DNA from 3 places in the Pelotomaculum schinkii genome. Region 1 is predicted to be linked to each of the others. Evidence: riboswitches for the same ligand, from Rfam matches in the RefSeq annotation. Region 1 holds a riboswitch; each other region holds the start of a gene.
The links. A riboswitch is a leader RNA that binds a small molecule or an ion and turns the genes downstream of it on or off. The one in region 1 is predicted to bind molybdenum cofactor.
Positions count from the first base shown of each region.

Region 2: linked by a shared signal. The riboswitch ahead of Psch_RS08105 (ABC transporter substrate-binding protein) and the one ahead of fdnG (formate dehydrogenase-N subunit alpha) in region 1 are both predicted to bind molybdenum cofactor.
Region 3: linked by a shared signal. The riboswitch ahead of Psch_RS13535 (molybdopterin-dependent aldehyde oxidoreductase) and the one ahead of fdnG (formate dehydrogenase-N subunit alpha) in region 1 are both predicted to bind molybdenum cofactor.

Region 1 is NZ_QFGA01000002.1:11,154-21,440, forward strand. Features, by position in the region: gene Psch_RS11055 (CoA protein activase) at 457-1,563, opposite strand; gene Psch_RS11060 (tetratricopeptide repeat protein) at 1,946-2,623, opposite strand; gene Psch_RS11065 (formate dehydrogenase accessory protein FdhE) at 2,829-3,635, shown strand; gene tatA (twin-arginine translocase TatA/TatE family subunit) at 3,710-3,922, shown strand; gene tatC (twin-arginine translocase subunit TatC) at 3,971-4,750, shown strand; molybdenum cofactor riboswitch at 4,833-4,954, shown strand; gene fdnG (formate dehydrogenase-N subunit alpha) at 4,991-8,074, shown strand; gene Psch_RS11085 (4Fe-4S dicluster domain-containing protein) at 8,129-8,956, shown strand; gene nrfD (NrfD/PsrC family molybdoenzyme membrane anchor subunit) at 8,984-10,150, shown strand.
Region 2 is NZ_QFGA01000001.1:1,740,386-1,750,015, forward strand. Features, by position in the region: gene Psch_RS08100 (ABC transporter substrate-binding protein) at 1-778, opposite strand, end outside; gene Psch_RS08105 (ABC transporter substrate-binding protein) at 1,084-1,971, opposite strand; molybdenum cofactor riboswitch at 2,078-2,198, opposite strand; gene Psch_RS08110 (pyridine nucleotide-disulfide oxidoreductase/dicluster-binding protein) at 2,667-4,976, opposite strand; gene Psch_RS08115 (molybdopterin-dependent aldehyde oxidoreductase) at 5,223-7,952, opposite strand; gene Psch_RS08120 (4Fe-4S dicluster domain-containing protein) at 8,089-8,532, opposite strand; gene Psch_RS08125 (IS110 family RNA-guided transposase) at 9,184-9,630, shown strand, end outside.
Region 3 is NZ_QFGA01000002.1:519,948-530,234, forward strand. Features, by position in the region: gene recG (ATP-dependent DNA helicase RecG) at 1-1,457, opposite strand, end outside; gene rpmB (50S ribosomal protein L28) at 1,561-1,752, shown strand; gene Psch_RS13525 (DVU_1557 family redox protein) at 2,349-2,552, opposite strand; gene Psch_RS13530 (pyridine nucleotide-disulfide oxidoreductase/dicluster-binding protein) at 2,549-4,843, opposite strand; gene Psch_RS13535 (molybdopterin-dependent aldehyde oxidoreductase) at 4,986-7,817, opposite strand; molybdenum cofactor riboswitch at 7,844-7,960, opposite strand; gene Psch_RS13540 (sigma-54 interaction domain-containing protein) at 8,619-10,287, shown strand, end outside.

The sequences.
Region 1 (10,287 bases):
ACATACAACAGCAAGATAATCCTTCTTCAAACACAATATACAATGGTTGCGAATTAATATGAACCATAGTTTTGCAACTTAATATAAATGTTAGTGTGTCGCTATGGTAAAGGTCATTGTTAACTGGTTCTCGAAAAGCCTTTGGGGTAGTGGGCTTGGGGTTATCCTCCGCTCTCTTCGCAATTCTCCATTTGTGAAACATGAGCCTCTTGCCGACCGCATCTACTGACAGCCATCCGGTAGCTACGCGCTATTTAAGCTTTGACTTTTATGCAACGCACGCGCTAAGGAACGCACCCAGGTGCTTCGTTCGCTCCGGATAACCCCAAGCCCGCAAGTCAAGCCTTTTCGAGCAATATTCTTGAGACAGGTGAGACAAATGACGATATCCCCCCCATTGTCACTCCCCAGTGTGCATTTTCATCGGTATCATGTGATGAAAATCATGGTTGGTTCTTACCCCACGCTTCGCTCTCTGAAGGCAATTTCCCTTTTCTGTTCCAGCAAGTCGACAAAAGCTTCAAGCCGGGTTTGTATACCCGCTTCACCGGAGTGCTCATCCATGATCAGTGTCAGGGAAGGAATATTCAAGTCGCAACTGACATCAGGCAGTATGCTTTCAGCTACGATTTCGGGCATGCAGGTAAATGGAAACACCTGGATTAGTCCGTTATAACCGGCCTTTGCATAAAGGACCGCAGACCCTATTGTTTCCTGGCCATGCCCGCCGACGAAATGCCGCAGATATGGATGAGCCGATGCGCAAACCTCGTTTCTCCGTCTTTCGCCTTTCAATAATCCTCCAAAGAGATGGTTGTTTACCCATTCACTTAAGTAAATAGAACGATCCACTTCAACCCCCAAAGTGCCCAGGCTGCGCTCCAGGTTCTGGTTCGAAAAAGGCTCCAACAGGGTGTAAATCTCCCCGACAAGGCCAATTTTTAAGACTGTTTTCTTATCGTCAACCATTACCTCCCTGAGCGCATCTCCGGCTTTTTCCACCGCGTAATTTAAACCATCCCAGGTACAGGCGCCATCAATCAGGGCCAGTGCCTTCCGGTAAGCTGCGTCCGTTGCTCCAACCACTGTTTCACGAGGCCGCAGTTGGAAAGACGCCCTTTCAACGTCGTCGACCGCCTTTGCTTTCCTGTAGCCAAAGCGAACCGCCTGGAAAATATCCCACCAAGACTTCTTTCCTGCGATTCGTTTTATTTTTGCCAGTAATTCGGTAATATGGCGGTCAGGCGGTTCAAGCACAATAAAATCCATATCTCGACCGATATCCTTTAATATTGCATGTTCAATCTGGGCGTAATAGCCAAAGCGGCACGGTCCGCAGCCGCCGCCCATGATCACGGTATCGGCGCCCAGTTCACCAGCCTCTATAAAGTTGCCAAGGTTTAATTTCAAGGGCAGGCAGGCAAATTCAGGACCATGCTTCACCCCAAGACTCAAAGTTTTTTTACTGGAAGGCGGCGGTACCACAACATCCAAGCCCAGGCGCTTCAGCATTGCCTTTAAAGGAATATGCATGTTCCCCATATGGGGAAAGGTTACCCGCATTCATGATCCTCCGTTCCTTTAATGTCTTTTGTTGCTCTATAAAATTTGAGTATGGACAATTTCATGAGTTTTATGCAGAAATAAACCCAAGGCCGGGCGCCTTGGGATAAGCTTTCAAACATGGATGCAAGTCAGCCCCATAACACATGCCGCTGGCACAAAACTTGCAGAAGAGATAATAATATGAATCCTGCTTTGTCCAAGTCTTTTTGTGGGTGCGGTTTCAATCGCACTTGCGCAGTGAAGCAGTTTAAGGGATTTCTGCTCACCTTATTAATTCTGCTTTTTTATGGGCCATGTACGAATGAATTCGCACCCGCATTTATTAGCAGAGCAATGCTCAGCAGAGGAACTTTGCAAAATAGTCCAGTACCAGGGAGGTTCACTTGCTGTAGAAAAGGCCTACTTTTGACAGTAGCGCCCACCTTCTATACAGACGGCGCAAAGAACCTCTGCAGGCCTGATAATTTTCTATCGTCTCTCTGAACAAACGGCGGGCTTTCTCCTTGTCGTTGTAATTTAAAAACAAACTGCCCGCCAAGTAGTGGATTTTGGGTGATCCGTATTGCAGCAACTGTTGGTAAAGATTATCAATCTTTGCACCGTCCTGACTTTGTTGGAGGTAAATTCTTGCCAGATACAGGTATGGTTCACCGAAACTTATCTTTGGGTTGATGACAACCGCTTTTTCAATCTCAGCCCTGCCCTCCTCGATCCGGCCAAGTTGATAATACGAGGCCCCACGGTAAAAATGAAATAAGGGGTGGTCCTCCATCTTGTCAGCCGCTCTATTTAAATATGATAAAGCCTGCTCATATTGCCCCTTCTGCAGGAAGGATTCGCCGAGCTCCAGGTAGGCTTCAGCGTTGGCGGGATTGACCCTTACTTCTCTCTGTAGTTCCCGCACTCTGTTGGACCTCCTCCAGGAGGCGGTAAAATCAGGTAATAAGCCAATAAAACGCCTTTCTACAAGGAAAAGAATCAGCAGCATGACAACAAGAGCTAACAAGGGGTTGCGGGTGAGCAAGGTTAATAATATGTAAAATCCAAATATTTTCATGTTGACCCTCCGTGGTAAGGATATAGAATCATTATATCAGATAAACCCGGGTTGAAAAAAAAAGAAATTCTACTTTTTTCCTATAAACATGGAGGAAATATAACAATTTTGTTGAATATATACAGCAGTTTGAAGTATCCAGCTCACCCCCCTGATTATATCTCCTGCGTATTATAGAATCTTTGTAGAAAGTGAGCGTTGAAAAATGGCGGATTATACGGTTCAGCAAGTGCTTATCGATTTCAACAAGGAGTTTACGCAGATTGCTCTACCTGAAGATGCCGTTAAGCTTGTTAGACCACAGGATGGTTTATTGAAGTCGCTCAGAGAACATGATGCGCCTTTCATCAAGATCTGCCCGCCGCAGGTAAATACGGATATATTTTTTGATATCTTGAAAGAGGTTTCCGTCATCACTGTAAAACACAAACCGGACTTGGAGGGTGATATTAGCGAAATTTTCAGTGCTTTACCGGAGGATGCCGCGGCCAGAGAAACTTTTGTCAGACAAGCTTTCACACCTGGTGCAAACCTGTTGGATTATTTCAAAAAAAAGGTATCACCCGAGACCTTTGGTTTTATCTTAAGCCATGCGGTCAGGCCCTTTATGAAGCTATACGCCCGGCAGGTTTCTGCTTTTTATGACCCGGAGCAGTGGTATAAAGGAACTTGCCCGGTATGCGGCGCCAGGCCCACCCTGGCCTTGCTGGAAAAGGAGGACAAGAAGAGATATCTCTATTGCGGTCTGTGCGAGGCAAGGTGGCGGTTCCAACGTCTGGGCTGCCCATATTGTTTGAACCACGAATCGCGGTTCTTCACGGTGGATGGCATGGAGCAATACCGCGTTTATTATTGCGACAACTGCCACGGCTATATTAAAACTGTCAACGAGTCCATGCTAGATAGCAGCAGTTTGGATTTATTCTGGGAAGATATCAATACAGTCCATCTGGACCTGCTGGCCATGCAGGAAGGTTATGTCAATCGACCAGCTGAAATTATTGAAAAATAATATAATTCCAGCAGGAGATCTGTCTGAAATGGCGTAATTAAAATTGTAAATATTTGAAAGGGGTGTAATTTTATATGCCGCACATAGGAGCTCCCGAGTTGATCCTTGTTTTGGCGCTGGCTTTAATTATCTTTGGACCCGGCAAATTACCCGACCTTGGTAAGGCGGTTGGTAAAACGATTAAAGAATTTCGCCGTTCCTCCAACGAAATAATGAACGATGTGGAAACAGTAGCCAGTGGTGACAAAAAAGAAGAACAACAGCTGATTAAGGCAGCAAAAAGTTAAAAACCCCCCATCCCAAAACCGCCCGTCATATTAGTGAGGGAATAAACGATGGCTAAAAAAACCGACGAAATGACCATTATTTCGCATTTGGAAGAACTGCGTCGGGTTTTAATTGTTTCCATTATTTCAACAACCGTACTTGCTGTGGCAGCATATTTTTTCAGCGACAAAATTTTAGCGTTTCTGATGGAACCGCTCACTACACTTGGCCAGGGCGTATTTTTCACCGCGGTCACGGGGGCTATATTTGCTAAAATCAAGATATCTTTTTTCGCAGGTTTTCTGGCAGCCCTGCCAATAATTTTGTGGCAAATCTGGAGTTTTGTCGTTCCTGCTTTAAAGAAGAAAGAAAAGTTATATTTTACACTTTTCGTTTTGGTCTCCTTTATCAGCTTTGTGGCGGGAGTCGCCTTCGGTTTTTTCGGTGTCTTCCGAATAGGGGTAGCGTTTCTGCTCCAGTTTGCCGGCCCCACTCTGACTCCACTTCTGACAATCGACAAGTATATTTCTTTTATTATTTCCTTTCTTCTGCCTTTTGGAATCGTATTCGAGTTTCCATTGGTAAGTTTTTTCCTGGCCAAACTGGAACTGGTAACATATGCCTTTTTTGCCCGGAACCGCCGTTATGCGATACTGGGGGTCGTAGCCCTGGCAGCGATAATCACTCCTACCCCGGACTTGATTACCTGCCTCATCGTCAGCGGCCCCATGTATTTACTTTTTGAAGTAAGCGTGCTGGTTGTACGCATCGTCGAACGCAGGATTGCTCGCAGGAAGGAACGTGAGCGACTGGCCGAAATGGCGGAACCGGCAGTCACAGTTAAATAAACAAGGCTGTGGATATTAATGGTGAAAGGAGGCTTCTAATTTTAAGAATATTCTATAGATAATAAATTTTCTGGAGAGAGGGGCACCAAATTTACTCCGAACCTGGCAATCTAAGGCTTAATAAGCTATGATTTCCAGGTCGTTAGGGTATATAAGGGAAACCTGTATGCCTCCCATTTGGAAAGGAGTAGCGTCATTTAGCTATTTACGCGCACTTTTTTGGATAAGGAGGTCAGGTTTGTGAAGCAAAAGATTAGCCGTCGCGATTTTCTGAAGATACTTGGAATTGGTACCGCCGGGTCGGCCTTGCTTAATGGCGTAACAGCCGTGCCGGCCTTAGCCAGCACGGCGGAAGACAAGCTGCCTACCTTCGCTTTGGGTGAATTTAAACTGGCCAAGGCCAAAGAAACCCCTTCAGTTTGCGCTTTTTGCGGGGTTGGCTGCGGCCTTATTGTTTATTCGAATGAAGAAGGCAGGGTTTTGAACATAGAAGGAGATCCGGACAACCCGAATAATGAAGGCACCATGTGCTGCAAAGGCATCGCGCTTGGCGACGCCAACACTATTATCGACCCGAAGAGCCGCAAGCGTACAGTTAATGACCGGCGGATTATGGACGTTCTATACCGCGCCCCCGGCGGGACCAAGTGGGAGAAGAAGGATTGGGAATGGGCTCTTAGTGAAATAGCCAAACGGGTCAAAAATACCCGTGACGCCGCCTTTGAAGAAAAGGACGCGAATGGTGTCACCGTTAACCGTACCCAGGCCATCGCCCATATCGGCAGCGCCTCCTGCGATAACGAAGAGAATTACCTCTTTCAAAAGATGATGCGGTCATTAGGGGTCATCAACATCGACCACCACGCCCGCCTCTGACACTCCTCCACAGTGGCCGGTCTTGGCCAAACATTTGGCAGGGGTGTTATGACCAACAGCTTTACGGATTACAAAAACACGGACGTTTTCCTGATTATCGGCGCCAACCCGGCGGAGAACCACCCGCAGGTTATGCGCCACATGGGCAGGGCCATGGCCGAAAGAGGCGCCAAGGTTATTGTCGTTGATCCCAGGTTTACCAAAACGGCAACCAAAGCAAATATTTACGCTCCTCTACGCCCTGGCACCGATATCGCATTTCTTTACGGTATTATGAATTACGCTCTTGAAAACAACTTATACTTCCATGACTATGTCGCCAATTATACCAACGCCTCATATCTTGTGAGCCCTGAATATGCCCTTAACGAAGGAGCGTTTAGCGGTTTAACGGAGAAAGACGGCAAATTCTCCTATGACACTACAAGCTGGCAGTACCAAAAAGACGGGGATACCATTAGAAAAGACCCCTCCTTGCAGAATCCTTTCTGTGTATTCCAAATTCTGAAGAATCAGGTCGCCCGCTATGATATCAAAACCGTATGCAGCATCACCGGTACTCCGGAAGATGTATATAAGAAAGTCTGTGATCTCTATTGCTCCACCGGCAAGCCCGATAAGGCCGGCAACCTGATTTACGCCATGGGTATTACCCAGCACACCTACGGCAGCCAGAACGTCCGGGCAACCGCCATGCTGCAGCTGCTGCTCGGCAACATCGGCATCGCCGGCGGCGGCGTCAACGCCCAGCGGGGTGAGTCAAACGTGCAGGGTTCCACGGATCAGGGGATCCTCTATCACCTGCTCACCGGTTACCTGGGTTCACCGAGCGCGACCGCCCATGCTAATTTGCAGGAATACATCGAGAAGGAAACGCCCAAGACAGGTTACTGGTCGAACAAACCAAAGTTTTTAATCAGCATGCTCAAAGCATGGTATGGGGATAAGGCAAACAAAGAAAACGACTTCTGCTTTGACTACATTCCCAAACACGACGGTAAAGACCACTCCCATATGGCCATTTACGAGGCTATGGCAGCCGGTACAGTCAAAGGCTATTTTGCCTGGGGACAAAACCCGGCGGTCGGCGGCCCCAACGCCCTTGCCGCGCGCAGCGCGCTGGAAAACCTGGACTGGATGGTGGCTGTCGACCTGTTTGAAACAGAAACCGCCGCCTTCTGGAAGCGTCCCGGCGTCAACCCGGCCGATATCAAAACAGAGGTTTTCCTCCTGCCGACCGCTTTCTCTTACGAAAAAGAGGGCACTGTCGCCAACAGCTCGCGCTGGATCCAGTGGCGCTGGAAGGCCGTGGAACCGCCCGGGCAGGCCAAGAGCGACCTGTGGATTGCCTATAATATGTTTAAGGCCATCCGTAAGGAGTACCAATCCGGCGGCAAATTCACCGACCCGATTAACAACCTGGTCTGGGACTACGACATGCCCGGCCACGACGAGCCGGATATCATCAAAATAGCCAATGAGATGAACGGTTATGTAGTGGGGGATGGAACCATTCTGGATTCTTTCGCCAAATTAAAAGATGACGGCACTACGGCTTGCGGTATATGGATTTACGCCGGCTACATGTTTGTCGATCCGGTGGCCAAAGTACCTGCTTCACAGCGGCGCGACCGTGAAGACAAAAGCGGCCTGGGGCTCTTCCCCAAATGGACGTTTGCCTGGCCTGTCAACAGACGTATCGTATATAACCGCAACTCTGCCGACCCGTCCGGCAGACCTTGGGATCCGAAAAGAATGCTGGTTTCCTGGGATGGAACACAATGGGTCAACAACGACGTGCCTGACTTCGGGTTTAAGGATGCCGCAACCGGGGCCTTTATTACTCCGGACAAGTCGGCCGTCAATTCCTTTATCATGACCACCGAAGGACAAGGGCGCCTGTTTGCTCCAACGGGTATGAAAGACGGGCCGTTGCCTGAGCACTACGAGCCGGTTGAAAGCCCGGTTAAAAATGCCATGGGCAAATACCAAAGCAACCCTCTGGCAACCAGGTACAAGGGTGACTTTGCCAGGCTGGCGGAAACAGCCAGCCCAGATTTCCCCTACATCGGCACCACACCACGTCTGGTCGAACACTATCAGAGCGGCGCCGTCACTAGAAACTGCCCCACCCTGGCTGAAATACAGCCGGAAATGTTCGCCCAGATTTCTTTAAGCCTGGCCAATAAGTTGGGCGTCAAACCCGGCGACTGGGTGCTGGTAAGCTCCGCGCGAGGCGAAATCAAATGCAGGGCCAATGTCATGCCTGTGGTTAAGCCGCTGCAAGTGGCCGGCAAGGAATTGGAAATAGTCAGTCTGCCATGGCACTGGGGTTACCAGGGAAGGGTACCGGGCGCATCTGCCAACGAGCTCTCTCCCGCAGTCGGTGATCCCAACACCATGATTCCCGAATCCAAGGCTTTCCTGGTTAATATCAGAAAAGCGTAGGTTCATAAAATTCTGCTCACGCTTTAACTCCAAGCAGAAACCGGAGGTGTTAAGATGTCGAAAGGTGTTTTGGTAGACGTTACCAGATGCATTGACTGCAAGAGCTGCATGGTCGCCTGCAAAGTATGGAACGATTTACCATCCAGAAAGACGGAGTTTTCAAATGACCTGGATGCGGGGCAATTAAATTCCGACACATATACGGTAGTAAACAACTGCATCAGTGAAAACGGCGGCGAGGTGGTCTGGCGCTTTGTCAAAAGACAGTGCATGCACTGCAAAGAGCCCGCCTGCGAGTCGGCCTGCTTCACCCACTCGTTCGTTAAAACCAAGGAAGGGGCGGTTATTTACAAGCCAACCGTGGTTGACCAGGACTACTGCGTGGGCTGCCGTTACTGCATGATCGCCTGCCCCTTTGGCGTACCGACGTTTCAGTGGGAAAAAGCATTCCCCTACGTTGAAAAATGTACTTTTTGCTATGAACGCACTCAGCAAGGCCTTAAAACCGCCTGTACCCAGGCCTGCCCCACCGGCGCTTTGAAATTCGGGGACAGGGAAGAACTGCTGGCCGAGGCCTGGCAGAGGATTAACAACAATCCCAACTACGTCAAGCATGTCTACGGAGAAAAAGAGTACGGCGGCACGTCCTGGCTGTATATTTCAGACGTCCCCTTCGCTCAGCTGGGCTTTAAGACAGAAGTATTCAACCGTCCTGTTACGGAAAAATCAATCCCCTCCTTGACCTGGGATGTGCTCAAGTGGACCCCCTACATCTTCGTCGGGTGGGGCGCCCTCTTGACCGCTATGCGCGCTTACACCAAGAGGCGCGCTGAGGTGCACAATGAGGAGGAAATGTACGGTCCTGTTGATCCCAAGGAGTAAATTTCAGTTAACTGGAGGTGAGAATATATGTACGGAAGAAATTGGAGCTTTAGAATTACCTGGTTCAGAATACTGTTGATCATATTAGTCCTTGGCGCGGCTGCAGCTTGCCTGTACCGTTTCATCTTCGGCCTAGGGGCTGTAACCAACCTGAGTGACCAGTGGCCCTGGGGCCTGTGGATTGGCTTTGACCTCCTGTGCGGCATCGCCTTGGCCGGCGGCGGCTTCAGTACGGCGCTGGTCGTCCACGTCCTGCACCGGGATAAATACCTCCCCATCGCCCGCGCAGCGCTGTTGACTTCCTTGCTTGGCTACATTATCTCCCTGGTCAGCCTCTTCCTGGATATCGGGAGATGGTTTAACTTCTGGAGGCCTTTCTTTTACTGGGGTTTCCACTCGGTATTGTTCGAAGTATTCTGGTGTATTTCACTATATACGACTATCCAGGTCCTGGAGTTTGGTGATATCTTCTTTGAGAAGGTGAAGTTCCCCGCTTTGAAAAAGATCCTGGGCTACATGATGACGCCGCTGCTGATCCTTGGCATCGTCCTGCCCAGCCTGCACCAATCCTCCCTGGGTTCGCTCTACATCGTTGCTATTGATAAGCTCTACCCACTGTGGTGGTCCATGCTGATCCCGTTCTTCTTCGTCTGGTCCGCTTTCTTCCTGGGGCCGGCCATGGTCACCGTTGAAGGCACCCTGGCGTCGAGAGCCTATGGACGTCAGCCAGAGTTGCCGGTATTTCAAAGCATGACCAAGCTGACCATGTGGATGATGATCATCTACTTTATAGTCAAGATGATCGATCTCAACTACCGTGGTGTGTTCGGGATGGCCTTCAACGGTTCTTACGAAAGCAACATGTTCTTAATCGAGATGATTGTCTTTGTCCTGCTGCCGATTTTCATGTATGCCATCCCCTCCATCCGTACCAAGCTGTGGGGGGTTGTAACGGCTTCTCTCCTGGTGGTAGTTGGTGTTGTGTTTAACCGCATGAATGTGGTCTTCACCGGGATGGCCAAGAGCGTGGGCGGCAGCTACTTCCCGAGCATCTGGGAATTCCTGATTACCATCGGCATGTGGAGCGCGCTGGCCCTGGCCTACCTGTTTATCGTAGAGAACTTCTCTATCCTGCCCAAGGAAGAGCATACTCACAGCACGCACACCAGCTACGGACCAAGCTTCCATGCTTAAATGCCAAGCAAAAGTGTCTTTTTTGGCGGGGGGATCACATCCCCCCATTTTTTCTTGTTTGTCCAAGCATGCTTACTTGTTTTATAATAAACAAAGAATGTACGCGATATAAAATACAAATACCGGAGATGGATATT
Region 2 (9,630 bases), on a different contig from region 1:
ATAGCGCCTGACCGTATTGATCTTTGCCAAATTCACCGATGGTCTTCTGGGTATCGGGGTCGACCATGAAATCAACAAATGCTTTTGCTCCATCCTTGTTGACAGTACTGAATTTTTCCGGGTTAACCTGCATCACATGGTAGATGTTCAGGAGCGACGCATCCCCTTCCGACAGGATTTCAAGGTTGATATTTTTCTTTTGGGCCAGGTATGTCGCCCGGTCGGTCAGAGTGTAGGCCTGCTTTTCATTGGCGATGTTTAAGGTCTGCCCCATCCCGGCGCCGCTCTGCTGGTACCAGTTGCCCTCCGGAGTGATTTTGACTTCCGCCCAGATTGCTTTTTCTTTACTGTGGGTGCCTGAATTGTCTCCTCTCGAAACGAAAACAGCCTTATTCTCCGCTATTTTTTTAAAGGCGTCGCCTGCTTTAGTCCCTTTGATACCGGCAGGGTCCCCAGCGGGGCCGATGATGATGAAGTCGTTATGCATCACGAGCTGGTAGTTTACAACTGCGCCACTGTCCACAATCTTTTTCTCGGCCGCGGGAGAGTGCACCAGGAGGACGTCGGCCTCTCCCTTTTCACCCATGGTGATAGCGGCGCCGCTGCCTACAGAGACAGTTTTAACGTTATATCCGGTCTTCTGTTCAAAAATCGGGATCAGCGCGTCTAAGAGCCCGCTGTCCTGGGTGCTGGTGGTGGTGGCGAGGATCACATCTTTCACTTGCGGTTTGCCGCACCCTGCGAAAACGACCAAAAGCATTGTTACCATGAGGATCATAAGGGGCGCTAAAAAGTTCTTTTTACTCAAAGTTAGTCCTCCTCCAAATATTTTACTTGAAATAACGTACTGAGTTGTCTTTATAAATGTAGGTGCGAATTCATTCGCACAAATGCAACATTGACTGCCATAAGTGCGGCGCTGGCGCGCCGTGTGCGATTGAAATCGCACCTCGCTGAGCTTTTATTCTCGCTGATACCAAAAAACGAAACTGCGAACTACATTTTCATATTAGTGTTTAATTTATTTATTGACCCAATAGGAATGCAGTATATACCTACGCCATACGACCTATGACTTACGACCTACTTGGGCAGGTTTTTCCCCTCGGTGGAATTGGGGAAAAACAATGGCTCACCGTATTTATCCTTGCCGAAATCCCTGATGATCGTCTGTCCCTCGATTGATGTGCAAAAATCAATAAACTGCTGGGCCAACTCGTCTTTAACTTCCGGGAACTTCTGGGCGTTGACGGGGATCAGGGAAATGTAGTTAAGCAGGGCCTCGTCTTTTTCCACCAGCACTTTCAATTTGACCTGGTCTTTCACGGTCAGGTATGTAGCCCGATCGATAATAGTATAAGCGTTCTGCTCATCGGTATACTTTAAGGTCTTGACGTTGCCTTCCGAACCTTTTTCATATACGTGGTACCAGTCGCCCGCCGGCTTCAGCCCGGCAGCCTTCCACTGGGCCTTTTCCGCAACATCCGTACCGGAGTTGTCCCCGCGACTAATAAAAAGGGATTTTGTATCCATAATTTTCTTCAGCGCCTCAGCCGGTGTTTTTAGTCCCTTGATTTGAGCCGGATCCGATTCCGGCCCGACAATTACAAAATCGTTGTACATCAGGTCAATGCGCTTGGTCCCGTATCCGTCGGCAACAAACTTTTCCTCCAGATCCTTGGCATGCACCATTACGACATCAAAATTGCCGCTTTTCGCCATTTCCAGGGCAGCGCCCGTACCGGCGCCCACATGTCTGACCCGTATCCCGGTCTTTTTCTCAAAACTCTCTTCCAGCGCCGCCACAATCCCGGCGTCAATCGGACCAATGGTGGAGGCCAGCAGGATTTGGCCGGCGACAGCCGGCGCTGGCGGCGCAGTCGCTTGCTGTTTAGCGCAGCCGGATAGTACAAACAAGAGAACCGTAAGAATAACAATAGCCAGGGAAACCATTTTAACTTTGTCCTGCAACGTAATTCCCTCCATAATTTGTTTGCCAATCGTCACTACAACCGGATTTACCACCTCCAAAAATAAAAATGCCGGACAGCTTGCGAAAAATAAAGCCGGCCCGGCGTCAGCGCCATTGCAGTCTCCTTTTCGCATTGGAAGGCACGACGGTTTCCCGTCACACCCTAACGGCCGGCAGTCATAGCTATAATGCCTTAGGCAAATCCGGCTCGGAGATTTTAAGTTTTAAAGTACTATATTTTAAACTATGTTTTAGGCTTTTTATGTTTTCTTGGCATTAACAGCCTTTTCCACATAATTTCTACTAAAAACCCCAAAGTCCTGCTAAATTTTTAAAATAGCTGCAAGCAATAAAATAATAGTACTCTTCAAATAATTATAGGTTATATTGAAAATAAAGGTGAAATATACCCCACGACTTGATAAAACATTGCAATAATTGACATTAAAATGCTACACATCAAATAAATGATATACGTTAAAACATTAAACATAAAATAAATACACTAAACATGAAATTCAGTTATCAGTAGAAACCCTGATCCAAGCCTATTTTGATAGCTGAGCAAGCTCATTTGAACCTTCCTTTTTACTGTGACAACTGCTTCAGGAACATCGTCCGATACAAAAGCGCCAAGATGGCCTTTATACCGCGGACACCATATACACTTTCAAGATTGAAGCGGGTTCATTTTCTATTCTTTTTTCACTTCCATTCTGTGACTGTAAACTGTGACTACTTGAATTGCCCCGTCTTTTTCAATATAGCGTACCCAATAGGTAACATTTCCAATTCGCTGATTGGCTAAGAAACTTGAATCTTCGGGATTAAAAAACCGTTCGCCGGATTCCTGCGCATGTTTTATGACTTTTTCAATGTCTTCCAGAAGAATATACCGTTCGTCCATAATGCGCCATACTTCGCTAGGAATGATTAAATCCTCCATTTTGGTTAATTCCGCCTCCGACTCTTCATTCCATAATTCTCTTAGCAATTTCTTTTTAAGCTGCGCTCTGTTTGCATGTCTTTGTGAAAGATTCGGCATTTTTTTATGCGCTATCTCATCCAAATTCTCCCCAAAAATCAGGTCCAGAATATGATAGGTGCTTTTACCGCCCTCCACAAACAAATCCTTGCATATAGCGCAGTAAACCAAAAAATCTTCATTACTTTCGTTTATTCGGTCTATCACAAAGTCATTTGTCTGTTCACGGTTCGCAAAATAGACAAGTCCGCCGTATCCGCAGCATTTTGTTTTTTCTTTTGCATATTTCAGTTCCTTTATTTCATAACCAAGCTTTACCGCGATATTTCTCAGACTTTCGTGAATATTTTTATTATGCCTTGTAGAGCAGGCATCATGGACATTCAAAATATGGTTCTTCCCATTTTGGGCGGTTTCCGGAAGTCCATAACGTTCAAAGATTTCCCACAAAGATATAAAAGGTATCTCCGGAAGATATTTTTCAAAGATGCCGCAGCAGCTTGAGCACGCCAGAATAAAAGTAGGTTTGCCCATTTCAGCCCATGCGTCTCTTAATCTTTCAATACTATTCTTCATCAAATCCTGTCTACCCGCCCAGTCGGCGGGGGCGCCGCAGCAGCCAAGCATTATTCCAACGCCTTCTTTTATCCTGGATAAAAGGTACTTATAAGCTTTTTCGACATACTCCGGATAGGACGCTGAAAGCTGGCATCCGGGATAAAACAGATAGTCTGCCTGTTCTGTACCTGATTCATCCCCTTTAAAAAGAGATTGCGCGTATTTTGGCGATGGAGACTTAACCAGGAAAAAGTGGCTGCTGTTGCTGAACTCCATATCCTGCAGCGCAAAATCATGTGCAGAAGGAGGCATTTTGCCCTTTTCTACCATACTTTCCCTGGTCTCCTGTATTATATCCTTCATGTTGATGCCCACATGACATTGTTCACCGCACAAACCGCACATTGTACAAGAATTTATCATCTTATTTGCGTACCGTGTACCCAGGATTACATTTTCGTTATGATTAATTTGCCTTGTATAATTTTTCGGACCAATATTGAACTTCTTCATATGACTGCACGAATCAATGCATTTTGTGCACCTGCATTTAAAGCATCGTCCGGCTTCATTTACAGCCTCATCTTCGCTGTATACGTCAGTGGTCCTTACAACCGGCGCTGCAGGTTCAATATCATCCACTTCATATTTAAGAGGTGTTTCAAATGCCCCCTCCCTTTCCCTTGCAGCCGTCATGGAAAGTCTCTTAACGTATCTTTCTACGGAAGCTGCAGCTCTTCTGCCTGAACTTACCGATAAAATAGTAGAGCCATTTTTATATAACAGTCTTCCCCCCGCAAATAGGGATGAATACTGTACTTGAAAAGTCTCAGGATTAATTTGCAGATTCTCATTCCATTCGCCCGTGCCAAGGAAAACCGCATTGTTCTCGTTAATAATCTCTTTTAATTCTTTTTGGCTGATACGTCTGTTAAAAATTACCTCAATATCTAACTTGCTGAATATTTGAAGCTCTTCTTCTATAATAGCCTTTTCAAGGTTTGCACCTTCGTAATCCCATAATCTACCGCCTAGTTTATCCGACTTTTCATAAATTGTGACCTTAAAACCTTTTCTGTCAAGTTCCAATGCGGCCGAAATCCCGCTTAAACCTCCTCCAATCACAGCAACCTTGCCAGCATTCTTAGGAATGGGCAGTGCTTTTTTAGGGGGTGTGTACCCATGCTTTACTGCTGCCTTCTCAAGCTCCGATATCCTTATCGCTCCACCGGCAGCCTCTCTCACACATGCACTTTCACAAGGATGGTCGCAAATCATGCCAAGCACTCTTGTAAAAGGCATTCGTTTCTCCAATATTTTATAAGCTTTATTAAAATTGCCTTTTCCCATCTCCGCCACAAATGCTGCCACATCCATGTGAATAGGGCACCATGCCGTACAAGCTGCAGGTTCATCATAAATACACCTGTCACCCGTTTTCAGCAGCTTTTCATTGTCCATTGAGAATACCTCCATTATAATAAACGGATAAATCAATAACATCAAAACCCAAATTTTATTGGTTTACCCGTTTACAATTCGCTACGCTCCATACTTCTCAGGTGAAGCTTTTTATGAAATCTAGAAATTGCAAGGCTTTGAAGCGAACTTTCCTGGATTATTAAAATATGGAATTGGAGTTTTTCCATATACTCCAATTCCATATTTATTAGTTTAGTTTACTAACATGTAATATATCAACTAACTTTAAAGGTTTTTCAAGCCCTCCAGAACCTTTTCCGGATATGCCGGCAGCTTAGTTATACGTACTCCGGTGGCATTGTAAATTGCATTGACAATCGCTGCATGCGGAGCTGAGAGAGGCATTTCTCCAGCGCCTGCCGCACCATAATAGCTAAGTGGTCTTGGAGTCTCCTGGTGAATAAGAACTATATTGTCAGGAACATCCTTAATTTCCGGGATCCCACAGCCTATAAGGGTCGTATGCTTTTTCAAATCTTCAAAGTCTTCGCTAAGCGCAAGACCTATTCCCTGTGCCAGACCACCATAAAGCTGACCTTCAAGTACCAATTTATTAATTATCGTACCGCAGTCCGATACCATCGTTAGTTTATCAACTTTAGTTTTGCCTGTTGTAGTATCAACCTCAACTTCTGCTAAAAGTACACCATACATGTAGATTGGGAATGGATTTCCTTGCCCTGTAGCTACATCACATGCAGTACATGGTGCAGTCCATTTTCCAGCATATTTTACCGGCAGTTTTTTATTAATCATTTCATTGTATGTTCTGAAAGTACCATCCGGTTTTCTCAGAGCATCCAAGAGATTTCTACATGCAACTGTTGTAGCATTACCTGTAAAAACGTTTGAACGGCTTCCACCTGCAGCTCCGCTGTCCGGTGTATATCTCATATCATTCATAACCAGTTTTATTTGTTCAAGCTTTATTCCCAATGGCCTTAATGTTTCATATGCAAAGCTCAGTGTTCCCATATCTGCGCCCTGGCCATGGTCTTCCCATGAATTTCCTACTGTAACTCCCTCTGGTGTTATCTCTGCCCATGCTTCCGAGGAATCTGCACCGTCAAGTCCGCAGCCATACTCAAGCAGTGATACGCCTACGCCATATTTGATATCTCCACTTCGTGCATTCTTGGCTGCAGCATTTTTCTTAGCCTCCTGGTAAAGAGGTCTTATTTTATCAATTGCCTGTGGGAAAGCAATTACATCAGGTTTACAACCAGTTGGTGTGGTATCGCCTTCTCTATATACATTTATATATCTTAACTCTAATGGATCCATTCCAATTTTTTCTGCCAGTTCATCCATCAATACTTCTGATGAGAACAAGCTTTGCGGTGAACCATAACCTCTGAAAGCCGAGCCCCATGCATGGTTTGTAGCAACTGTTCTACCTTCGCCTCTGATATTTGGGATATTGTAACCGGCGCCAATGAACTGGTGGCCTCTCATTGTAAGAAGATCACCAAATTCCATGTATGGACCATGGTCTACCGTCCAGTCTGATTCCATAGCAACAAGTTTTCCATCCTTATTAGCTCCCAGCTTGAGATTGATAAAGAATGGTGATCTTTTTCCTGTATAAGTTATCTGCTGGAACATGTTGAATTCGAGGTATACAGGTCTCTTTGTAACAAGTGCAGCAACACCAAGCAGACCTTCCATTGTCGGACTGAATTTATATCCAAAAGTTCCTCCTGCATTATTCTGTACAATAAATAATTTTTCTAAAGGAATTCCAATACCTTCTGCAACCATCAAAGCATGACAATGGATAGCTACACTCTTTGAATGAACCATTAAATTTCCTTTTTCATCAAGGTATGCAAACCCCACATCCGGCTCAAGAGGAAGGTGCGGCTGTCTTCCAACATAAAAATCATCCTCAACCACATGTGGCAGGCTTTTCATTAAAGGTGCGGTGTCGTTACCTTTAGCTATCTGGGTTTCGAAATATACATTTGGAGTACCGGGATGTATTTCAATTGCATCTGCAGCCATAGCTGCAGGCGCGCTCAGATATGCCGGCAGTTCTTCCAATTCAACCTTAACTTTTGCTGCTGCCCGTTCTGCCTGGTAAGGAGTATCTGCAAGGACCATAGCAACGGCGTCCCCAAACTGGAATACCTTCTTATCATTAAGAATTGGTCTTTCTTTACCGTCCCCTTTGTTCTGTGGAAACGCCAGACCATTGATTCTGTTTGTTCCAGGAACGTCCTTATAGGTTAAAACCTTGAATACTCCCGGCATTTTCTCAGCTTCTGAAGTATCTATGGAAAGAATATTTGCATGAGACACTGTCGCTTGTACAAGCTTGATATGCAGAGTATTTTTAGGAAGTTCTTTTATTTCCAAATCTGCTCCAAAATCCCAGGTTCCTGTAACTTTTGCAGCAGCGGATGGACGGATTACTTTTGACCCAAGTATACTGTCGCCGTCCTTCAGTTTAAACCACAAATTTTCTTTTTGAATTTCACCTCTCATTAGCCTGGCAGCATCCATAACTGCATCCACTAATGGTTTGTATCCTGTACATCTGCAGAGGTTTCTGTTTTTCTGGAACCAATCTCTTACATCTTCTCTAGTAGGATTTGGGTTTTGATCCAACAAAGCTTTAGCAGAAACAATAAATCCTGGAGTACAGAAACCGCACTGTGCTGATCCGTGAACCATCCAAGCAAGCTGAAGCGGGTGCAGGTTATCTTTTGTGCCTACGCCTTCGATTGTAATAATCTGAGCATTATCCGGTATTCTTTCCATTGTATAGAGACAAGACCTCACAGGCATACCGTCCCATATAACCGTACATGCACCGCATTCTCCTTCCCCACCACAGCCAACCTTGGTTCCTGTGAGCAAGAGTTGATTTCTTAATACACTTGCGAGGGATTCTTCATGATCCACCGTGAGATGTTTTTTAACTCCATTTATTAATAAGGTTTTTTTAATCATGTGATTTTCTCCTTTTTTATTCTTTACTATTTAGAAACTACCTACCTGAACCTAATCTATACTTGTACTGCAGCATTGTCCGTAGCTGCATCTTAATACTCTTATAATATCTTTCCTATTCAGCCATTTATTAATTTTACGCCTCTTCAAACAGATCTATAAATTTTGATGCAATTGCCCTTTTCTTGTTTATATTGGAGATGGTACCATCTACATACTCTATTGCTCTTGTAGGACAGTATTTTGCGCATGCGGGATTACAGTCGCACAGATTGCACTTCATTATTTTCTTTTGACTGAAGCTGTAGTGAATATTTCCCATAGGGCAAGCGCTAATACACATTTTGCATCCAATACACTTATTCGGATCTACTACAACCGCGTCGTTTTCATCTCTCGAAATAGCCCTATTGGGACACACCTTCATACACGCAGCATCTTCACACTGCATACACATTACAGGTACTGAAGCTCTCACTTCTTCAAAAGTAATCACATTTACAGCAGAATTTGAGCAAACCGCCTCACAGGTTTTGCAGTTATTACATTTCTTGGGAGAAATCAGTAAAATTTTGCTCATGATACCCTGGTTACCGCACTTGCGATACCAGTTGCACCTCCTTAAATTCAATTAGTTAATTTTGTTGTTGGCCTTTAGAACTGCTTTCAACGACTTGACCTTACATGATAAGCAGACAGTATCCTCTCGCCGGCTATAACGGCGTTGTCGTTGAGCTTTTTGTCTTCCTCGTAAAATCGCCCCACCCGCCTCGAACGTGGCGGTTTAAGATATGGTATATGCCGACCCAATCGATCTGGTTCTTTTCAATCAACGAACTAATGCCGCGTGTCATAACGACTTGCCCAAGATTAAACATTACTTCACCTCCTTGTATGATATGACCAACGGTACAATTTCCAGTTGGTCATATTAATTTTTCATAATAGTAATTGACCTTTGGGTTATCCCCTGGGACAATCACGGTAGAACCGATGGCGGGGCAGTTCATTACCTCCTGCACTTTAAGTGCTTTTAAAGACGGCTCCCCGGGCCTGGTGGCAACCGCTTACGCGCGGGTTGCACGCCCCAAGAGGTTCTCCCTTCAGCAAGGAGCATTACACCAATCTCTTTGGGTGAGTGCTCATCGGCAAGGTTGCTGTTACACCAGGTTCCCAGGGATACCCCAAAATTTTGGTTTCTTTAAGTTCATCTGAAAGGAGGTGTTGATACATGGGCCGTACTCTTTTTGTCGGCATTGATATAGGGGCCGACACCAATGTAGTTAGAATCCTTGATGACACCGGCAAAGATGTCTGCGGATTCTCTGTCTCCAACGACCTCCCTGGAACGGAAAGATTTGTTGAAAAAGTGGTTGATGCAGCTGATAACTTACCCGCCGAAAAGGTCAAGATTGGCATGGAGGCCACCAACCTTTACTGGTGGCATCTGTCCCAGGCCCTTCATGATGACCCTCAGTTAACAGCTCTGGAAACTGAAATCGCTGTGATTAATCCTAAGGTCATTGATGGGTTTAAGAGTATCTACACAGATATGCCCAAGACAGATGCCCTAGACGCCAGGGTTATTGCTGATTGCTTGCGGTTTGGACGAGTCCGTCCAACACCACCTCCCGACATGAGGTATGCACCTTTGCAACGGCTAACCCGGTTTCGCTAT
Region 3 (10,287 bases), 510 kb from region 1:
TCCGACTCTTCGACCAGGGGACAGACAATATAAACCTGCCGCCCCAGGCGAAGCTGGTCTGCCGCCAGCTTATAGGCCTTATGAAGCGCGCTGGGAAGGACCGCGTAGGTTTTGACCGGCAGCCTGCCCGGAGGCGTCTCACTGATCACCGAAAGATCCAGGTCCCCGTACAGGGTCAAGGCCAGGGTGCGCGGGATCGGGGTGGCGGTCATAACCAGGGTGTCGGGGCAGTTTCCTTTGTACTGCAGGGCCGCCCGCTGGCGGACGCCAAAGCGGTGCTGTTCGTCAACCACCACCAGTCCCAGCCTTTGGAAAGAAATATCCTGTTGAATCAGGGCGTGCGTCCCCACCAGCAGTTTCAGGTCACCCTCCGCCAGCCTTTGCAGCAGTAATTCCTTTTCCTTTTTAGGGGTGCTGCCGGTCAACAAACCGGCCTCAACGTCAATAGATGAAAGCGCCCTCTTCATGACCAGATAATGCTGTTCGGCCAGGATTTCAGTGGGCGCCATCAAGGCGCCCTGCAGGCCGTTTTCCACTGCCTTAAGCAGCGCAAGTATGGAAATTACCGTTTTACCGGACCCGACATCCCCCTGGAGGAGACGCTGCATGGGAGAAGAGGACTCCATATCGGCTGCGATCTCACCCCACACTCTGACCTGGTCTCCGGTCAGGCGATAAGGCAGATTATTGATAAAGGAACTGGTCAGCCTGCCGTCCGGCCGGCAGCGGTATTCCTTGTGACGGGGTGCGACAGTTGCCCGCCGGACCGCCAGTCCCAACTGCAGAAGAAAAAGCTCTTCAAAGATAAAGCGTCTTCTGGCTTTTTCCAGGTCCTCGCGGCATTCCGGGAAGTGTATACTTGCCAGGGCGTCCCCAAATACCGGCAACTTATATTTTCCAAGCAATTCAGCAGGCAGAAATTCACCTGCATTTGAGCGTGCCTCATCCAGAGTTGTTTTTACGACGGCACGCAATAGTCGCTGGGTCAGCTGCCCGGTCAGCGGGTAGATGGGGACCAGCCTTCCTGCGCCCAGAGGGTCGCCGCCTTCCGCAACCTCGTAATCCTCGACCATAACCTGCACCGGCCCAAAGCTCTTGTCAACTTTGCCGGTTACAAAAAGTTTGGTTCCTGTAGACAGGTTTTTCTTGACGAATGGCTGGTTGAACCATACCGCGTAGAAAATACCCGTCCCGTCATGCACAGCCAGCTTGGTAACAGTTAAGCCGCGCCTTGGCTTTAAATCCTGCGCGGCCAGCACGGTCCCCCTGATGGTGGCCGTCTCCCCATGGGGGCAGGCGCCGGCCGCCAGAAGCCTGGAGCGATCTTCATAACGCCGTGGAAAATGATACAGCAGATCCCGCACCGTAAAGAGGCCGAGCTTTTGCATGGCTGCGGCCCGCCGGGGTCCGATCATCTTGAGGTACTGTACTGGTTTTGCGAAAAAGTCAGCAGGCATGGCAATCCTTTCGGAAAATAACTGGAATTTAACTTAAGCCGGCCTTGCGGCGCCTTTTGTTTTTTGATAGAATGTAGTGGTGATGCAAAGGAGGTGGTTATCTATGGCTAGAGTATGTGCCGTTTGCGGCAAAGGCGTTAGCGTCGGTATGAATATGAGCCACTCACACATTCGTACTAAAAGGACCTGGATGCCCAACCTGCAGCGCGTCAAAGCCATCATAGACGGTAGTCCCCGTAGAATTCTGGTATGCACCCGTTGCTTGAGGAGCGGCAAGATACAGCGTGCTATATAAGCAAAGAAGTTTTTAAAAAGCGGCCGTGGGGCCGTTTTTTTGTTACTTCTGCATTGTATTGGCCAATACCTTTTGAGTATAGCCAAATTTATGAAGCGATTACAAAACCCCTGATTTTTACACCTCAGGGGTTTTGGACAAACTCGGACCGGCCTAATAACAAAAGACTTCAAATTCTTCCACCCACCGTGTTTACTTCAGGGTTATTATAGGACCGGGTTAACCAAAAGTCAACAATATACGCTGGGTTATATACCTGTTTATCGCCCTGGCGCGGCAGCCAATTCAACGGTATAAAGCCCAATAATTATCTGCCCTAGTAAGCCTTTTCCAAAATATCGAGAATGTCTTCTTTGCTGGCTTCCCTTGGATTAAATAATGTCACTAAAAAATTTCTAACTGCCTGGTGGTATTGTAAACCTGCTAAGCAGGTTATAGCCTTATCTCTATTCTTTTTGGGGGGGGAGCGTGGCTATGGGTACGACAAAAAAACGCTTAATTCTCTGATGAAAAATAAGCGTTGTTCTAAAGCGGGCTTCATGGTCAAAGCTCTCCGAGGCAAAAGACAGCATTACCGGAGGCCTGAGCGAAAAATCTCACTTGTCCTCAAGAGACATTTCTACTTCAGTTACTTTTCCCTTGACCAGTTCCTCCGACAGGTACATCTGCCCGCAGACCGGGCACCTTGGCAGCTCGGTATTGAAGTTAAAGCCAAGATAGGTAAAGAAGGCTTTGCGCAGCTCAAGCTGGACATTGCATTTCAGGCAGATCAGCGCCGGCTTCTCTAACGGTGCACTCATGTGACATGCTCCTCTATGTTCAACCTGTGACTGTAGATGCTTTCCAGCCTGAACCCATCTCCTTCCGGCCTGTACACAACCCAATAGGTGATCACTTCGTTCTGCAGGTGACCTATCAGGTTCCCGGTAGAGGTATCCTGTATTTTGTTTCCGGTGGACTCGCAATAATGGATTGTCCTCTGGGCATCTTCGGCAACGATCAGGTTTCTGTCCATCTTCTCAATAACTTCGGGAGATATGAAAACTTTTATCCTGGAATAATCGCTGACTGACGGCTGCATCTCCCTTCCCCCGATCTGCTTAAGAAGCTGTTTTTTGAGCTGAATCCGGTTTTCCCTGCGCTGCGTAAGGGTAGGGGGCTTTCTGGCTGCACGGGCTTTGATATTGTCGTAGAACATCAGATCAAGCATATGAACCGCCGGTTTTTGGGCGTTGGCAAAGGTGTCGCGGCAGTTCGTGCAGTAGGTAATGTAATCATAAGGCGTCCCCTTCACCCTGTTGCTGACGATCTCATCAAGGAGCGGCAGGTTTACCGCATGAATCTGGCCTCCATATCCGCAACACTGCGCGCGCTCTCCGCTGTATGCCAGTTCCTCCAGTTGATAACCGGAATTTTTTAGGATGGCTCTTACGCTGCGCCGCACATCAGGCTCGTGGCGGCTGGCGCAGGAATCAAAAACAGTCACCGTTTGGCCCTCACCGCTCTTTTTGTTCTCCGGCATACCCTTCTCCGCCACAATAGTCCACAGCGATGTAACCGTAATGTGGGGAAGATATTGCGCAAACATCTTCTTACAGGTCGGACAGGCGAGTATCACCCCCGGACTCCCCATTGCCTCCCAGTTCTTCTTAATCTGGGCAATAACAGCAGAATGTTCCTCTTCCCTTCCGGCCCACTCGGCAGGGGCGCCGCAGCACCCGACCATGATGGATACGCCGCCTTCAAGCCGCTGCAGCAAATAATCATAGGTGGCGGTGACATAACCCGGGTCGGAGCCGCCCAACTGACAGCCGGGAAAAAACAAATATCTGCTTGTATCCTTACCCAAGGGATTTAGGACAAGAAAAGCATCCTCCGAGTTGGAAAAGTCCATATCTCTCATCCAAAAATCGTGAAAAGCCAGGGGAAGGCTTCCTCCCCTGTGCAGTTCTCTTCGACTGGCCAGAAATATCTCTTCAAAATCAAGACTGGTTGGGCATACCTCTTTGCATAGTCCGCAGAGATTGCAGGAGTTGATCTGGCGTGAGGCTACTCTTTTTGTAATTGCTTCAACCTTATTCAAAGTGGCGTTAACATCTTCAATAATTTTTTTGGGCTTCTTTTTATAATACGCTATCAGTTCACAAGCTGCCGCACAAGCTTTGCACTCGCAGCGCAGGCATCTTTTTGCCTCTTCGACAGCCTCCTCGGGGGTATATCCGGCCGGTCCGGCAGGCTTTACGCCGGCTTTATTTTTCACCCCGGCTATATCCGCACTGAGCCGCGATGGAACCACCTCGTGATTGCCCGCCTCACCGCCCATCCTCCCTGCCTTTAAAAAGGACTCAATTGACTGGGCTACCCTAATCCCCTCTCGTATAGGAATGAGGACCGAACTTTCCTCTCTTCCTGCCGTCTTTCCGCTCATAAACACGCCGTTTTGAGCGGTAGCAAGAGATATTGGGTCAAATCCCCCCGCAAGCCCGAATGTTTCCCCTCTTCTTCCTGTAGCAATATACAAAGCATCAAACGCAAGCGCATCAAGAGAGCCTACTTTTGTATTTAAATGCAGTTTGATATCATCGTTACGGGTAATGCGGCCAAACTCTTCTTCAAGGACCTCCGGGGCTATATGGCTGCCCGGTTCCCAAAGGCTTCCCCCCAGCCTGTCCTTTTCTTCGTACAGGTGCACATCATAGCCTTTGCGGACAAGTTTTACGGCGCAGCTTAGGCCGCCCAAACCTCCGCCGACTACGGCAATGCGTTTGTTTTTGGGCGGCATATAAAAAGAGGGAATGTCTTTGGTGGCGGTAAAATCACAGCACGCTTTTTCTAGCATCCTCACCGAGATGGATTCATCAATATTTTTTCTCAGGCAGGCGCTTTTACACGGCTCGTCGCATATTTTGCTGACAATACCCGGAAAAAGCACCTGACTGCTATAGTTTTTATAGGCCCCTGTAAAATCGCCGGCATTGAGCTTCGCCCCCATCCCTTTTACGTCGACGCCAAGCGGGCACTGATTTGTGCAAAATACAGGCTCATCCCGGGTGCAGAGGCTCCCCCAATTTTTAAAATCCTTTAATTCCATCGCATTATCCTCACACGCTTTACCTGAAATGAACTATTTGCATAACCGTCATCCGGACTGCGGCCTTTTTTTGGCAGCAGTCCGGATGCGACACGACTCATCTATTAGGCGCCACTAGTTTCAGGGTAATAATGTCTTGAAATTAATTTTTGGGTGTAAAAGGATTGGCTTTGATATAGTCAATCTTTTCATGCAGGTCGCCACCCATATAGTACTTCCTGGGCTTGATTTCTTCACCTCTGGCTTTAGCCTCAAGCGCCGCTTTCACTTTTTCAGGCCTGGCAGGCAATTCGTAAATTCGAACACCGCAAGCGTTATTGATTGCATTGATTACCGCAACATGAGGCGACGATTGGAATAGTTCCGCACAGCCGGATGAGCCGTGAGGTCCGCTGGGTCTTGGGGTTTCAATGTATTCAGTCGTCAGATTGTCCGGCGTCGCATCGATAAACGTAAAGCCGCTGCCGGCAAGGTTGGTATGCTTTTTAAAATCGTCATAGTCTTCGGACAGCGCCATTCCGATACCCTGCATCATACCTCCGAGCGCCTGACCGTCAACATTTACTATGTTTCCGATGACACCTACGTCAGCAATGCACTTCATCCTCAGCACTTTGGTTTTCCCCGTGGCGACCTCTACCTCTACCTCCGCCAGGAATGTGCCGAAAGTATATTCAGCAGTCGGGCTCCCCTGTCCAGTGTTCGGATCAAGGTCGGACGTCATCCCGGTGGTGTCAAATACGCCTGTGTATTTTGTGGGAATCCCTTCGGCAACCATTTCATCGTAAGTACGATAAGTTCCGTCGGGTTTACGCATAGCGTTCATCAGCTGCTCAGCGGCGTGGATGGTAGCATTTCCGATCATATAATGGGAACGGCTTCCCGCAGAGGGACCGTGCATAGGAGCCAAAGCCGTATCATTCATGCACAGCTTAATCTGATCCGGACGCAATCCAAGCGGCCTCAGGGCTTCATAGGTATGAACAACTGCGCCGGCATCCGCGCCTTGTCCCTGATCCTGCCAATTGTTATAATGCGTCACAGTACCATCCGGATTTAACCCAAGAATAATTTCCGTATGGTCGTTTGGCGCGCTGGTTACATTGTATTCGCCGCAGGCGATACCAACGCCGCGTTTTCTCTCAGGCGTAGACTCTCTCTTTGCTCTTTCCAGAGCTTCTTTATAATATGGACGCAGCCTGTCCAGTATTTGGGGCATCGGGTAAACGGAGAACTTGTTGCCGTTTATGCTCTCGTCGCCTTCACGATAGACATTGATATACCGGAACTCCAACGGATCCATTCCGATTTTCTCCGCCATCATATCCATGAGCTGTTCCGAGCAGGTGTAGCACTGCGGCGAACCAAAACCTTTATAAGCTGTAGAAACCGCATTGTTGGATATAACAGTTTTGCAAAGACCAATCGCATTGGGGATTTTATACGGAGCGCCCACGAAACGAAGTCCTTTCTGGGCGATCACGTCTGCAGATTCGGTATAGGCCCCTTCATCATAAGCAATTTCATATTCCAAGGCCGTAATCTTCCCTTTCTCGTCGCATGCCAGCCTCGCGTTTGAGAAAGAAGGAGCGCGTTTCCCTGTAATATGCTGATGTTCTTCATAACTCAAGGTAATAGTAACCGGCTTTCCGGTTGCCAGGGTAGCAACCGATACTATGCCCGGCATATAAGGGGATAGCGAATATCCGAAACTTGCGCCGGTCGGGTTTTCAATAATCCTGATTTTTTCGGCGGGATGACCAACACCAGGAGCTAATGTAAATATATTAATGTGCAGGAAAAGACTCTTGCAATGGATGGTAAGAACCCCGTCAGCATCAACATACGCCTGGTCGGTATCCGGTTCGAGAACCAGATGTGGCTGGCGTTGGGAATAGAAGCTGCCTTCAACAACATAAGGGGTTTTTTCAATGATCTTCCTGGTATCCTGTCCCTTAATTAAAGGAGCTTCAATATAAATATTGGGGTATTCTTTGTTTACCTGCGGCGCGTCAGCAGCCATTGTTTCCAGAATATTTAAGTATTCAGGCAGCTGCTCCAGTTCAAACTTAACCTTTTTTGCTGCTGCGCGCGCTTCAGCTCTGGTCCTGGCGGCCACTACAGCAATAACATCACCACGGTGATAGATCATATCCTCAGCCAGGATCGGGCGATCAAAACCGTCCGCTTTGGCGAGTATATGGCCACAGGGCCACATAATACGGTTGTTCCCCTTCACATCTTTATGGGTAATAACCTTCTCAACGCCCGGCATCTTTTCCGCTTCCGAAGTATCTATAGAAAGCAGCCTGGCATGGGAAACCCCGGGAAGGACTACAGCCAGGTGCAGGGCGTCAGGCATTTTCATGCCGATATCGTCGCCGTAATCGCAGGTTCCGGTTACTTTAGCCAGGGCAGCCGGTCTGGGATATCCCGTACCGTATATTCTCCCGTCTGCCGGTATTTTGTAATTAAGGTCCTCCATGGTCATTTCACCGCGCATCACCTTGGCGGCCGCCATGACCGCATCGACCAGCGGCTTATAGCCGGTGCAACGGCAAGCATTGTGGTTCTTCCGGAACCATTCGCGAACTTCCTGCCTTGTGGGATTGAGATTGGTATCAAGCAACGCTTTTGCAGAAACAATAAATCCGGGCGAGCAGAACCCGCACTGCACTCCACCATGTATGATCCATGCCAACTGCAGAGGATGCAGATTTGTCGGGGCGCCTATCCCTTCAATGGTTGTAATCTTGCTGCCGTCTTTAATGTTTTTCATTTTTTTAACGCAGGAGCGAACAACTGCGCCATCCAGTATGACGGAACAGATGCCGCACTGTCCAACGCGGCAGCCCACCTTCGTACCGGTAAGGCCAAGACGTCTTATAACGTCGGCAAGAGTATCTGTCTCGGGATCGCAAACCAACATACGTTCGGAGCCGTTAATATACAGCATCATCTTCTTTGTTGCCATTGTTTTCCACCCTTCATGCTTATCACCATAGATAATTCTGTACTCCTTTCCACACTGGAGGGCATGCCGGTTTCCCCGCACACCTGACGTCCTGGCAGTCGTAGCATAGCATTAGCCCGCCAAGATCGGAGCTATAAAATTAGAATCAGACCCACTGCATCGCCAATGTCAAACGCCAAAATTATAACCCGGCCTATAAGAAATAGATGGGGAATGTTTCACTATCACCTCCTCGCCCGGCTCTATAAAGAGCAAGTTGCATGCCAGTAAAAGCTTTTTATGAAAAATGAATATCTTCAATCCAGGATAGAGCCTATTTTTTTGACTAAATTAATTCTTCGAAAATTACATCCTGGTTTTTTACTTATAAAAAGGCTACTTTTTATTTTTGAGTTATCTAACCGAGGTATAAATCTTTTTTACACTGTAAGAAAAATTTATACATCTTCGAATATTATCAGCTTTCCAAGTCAACGACCTGCTCCCCAATGGCAATCTCCAGAGCAGCTTTGGGAAGCAAAGATTTCTTTTTAAGGGATTGGAACTAATATTCGGGAAGCTCTTTGTATTAATACTTTTTGCAATTATTACACAATAGAGTATACTTATATAAGGTAGAAGGAGAAACAGAAAATAAATAATAGAATTTCTTACAAGAATAGGTAATATAGACGTTGCCAAGGTATAATCTTTTAATTATTACAATATAAGGATGACGCAGAAACTCCTTACATGTATTTTTGGACTAATCCGTGAACTAACCTTCCAGTATATTGACATATTTTACAAGGATGTGAAAGTATGGAAGCTGAAAGTTCTATAAGTCTGCATAATTGTTTTAATGAATTAATGAAAAAGACAGATATGGTTATTGATGATCTAACATTGCCCAAGCTCTACAAAATAGAATATGAATGGGAAAAGTTTATTCATGGCAAACCAATAAATAAAGATATAGTTCCCAAGCTAATTTATGAATCCTGGCAGAGAAGTGTGGAATATGGGGTTAATCCTAACCTAAACAACAGAAAAATTTTATCTCCAGAAGAGATAAAAAAACAAATATCAGATAGTAAGGGCATGATCGATAGATTTGGCAATATTGTTTTGGCCTTACAAAGAATGGCCAGAAAAAAAGGTTTGAATATACAACTTTTCGATAACCAAGCCAGGAATGTCCAAGTGCTTGCTTCAAGTTATTTGCATCAAGGGTTAGAACTTCGGGATATGTTTCCCGTTCCAGCCAGCTCATCTGAGATGGATATTGGAACTACTGCAATTAGTATAGCTTTACGTGAAAATAAATCTGTGCAGGTGCTAGGACCTGAACATTTCAATAAATATCTTCATGATACTTATTGTTCGGCAGCTCCTGTCCATAACAGCAGTGGAAAGGTAATCGGCGCTTTAAATATTGCCAGTTACAGTTATAAACAAAACAAAATAGATACTTTAGTCTTGGTAACATTTTTAGCAAGAATACTTGACAATGTATCTTTTACCATGGATACCCTGGATAAATTGGGTATCTATGACTTAGCTATAAGTAAAACCTTTGAGTATTTACCTCAAGGTGCTGTTTATATTAATGATAAAAACTCAATTAACCGTTATAATGATAAAATAATTGATATGTTGAACATTAACGAACAAGATATCGTACCGGAACTTTTAAAATATGTTTCCACGCTGCTACAATATGACAATAATGATTGTGTAGAAAAAAAAGAAATTATTTTAGATATTAAAGGCAAAAGAAAATCATTTTTGATGTCTACTAGAAAAATATTTAATAAAAAGTATGAAGATAAAGTAATATTACTGGAAAATATAGATCAAAATTTACCAGGCAATAGGGCTAGTTATACATTTGATGATATTGTTGGTAGCAATGAAAAATTCGACGAAATGAAAATGATAGCGCAAAAAGTTGCTAAATCCCATGGTTCAGTTTTAATATTTGGGGAGAGTGGAACGGGTAAAGAATTATTTGCTCAGGCTATTCATAATGCCAGTCCAAGAAAGGGTAAACCCTTTGTTGCAATAAATTGTGGAGCTATACCTCACGATTTAGCCGAGAGTGAATTGTTTGGTTATGAACCGGGCGCATTCACAGGAGCTTCAGCAAATGGGAAACCGGGTAAAATAGAAATAGCTTTCGGAGGCACCCTGTTTCTGGATGAAATTGAAAGTATGCCTTTAAATACCCAAATAAAATTATTACGGGCTCTTTCAACAAGTAAAATCTGTAGGGTTGGTGGAATAAAAGATATACCCATCGATATTAGGGTTATCTCAGCAACAAAAAATGATTTGCTAAAAGAGGCTGATAAAGGAAATTTTCGTGAGGATTTGTATTATAGAATTGGTACAATCACACTAAATCTACCATCTTTGCGTGAAAGAAAAGATGATATACCTGTATTAGCAAAATACTTTATTGATATTTATTCTAAAGAATATGGCTTAA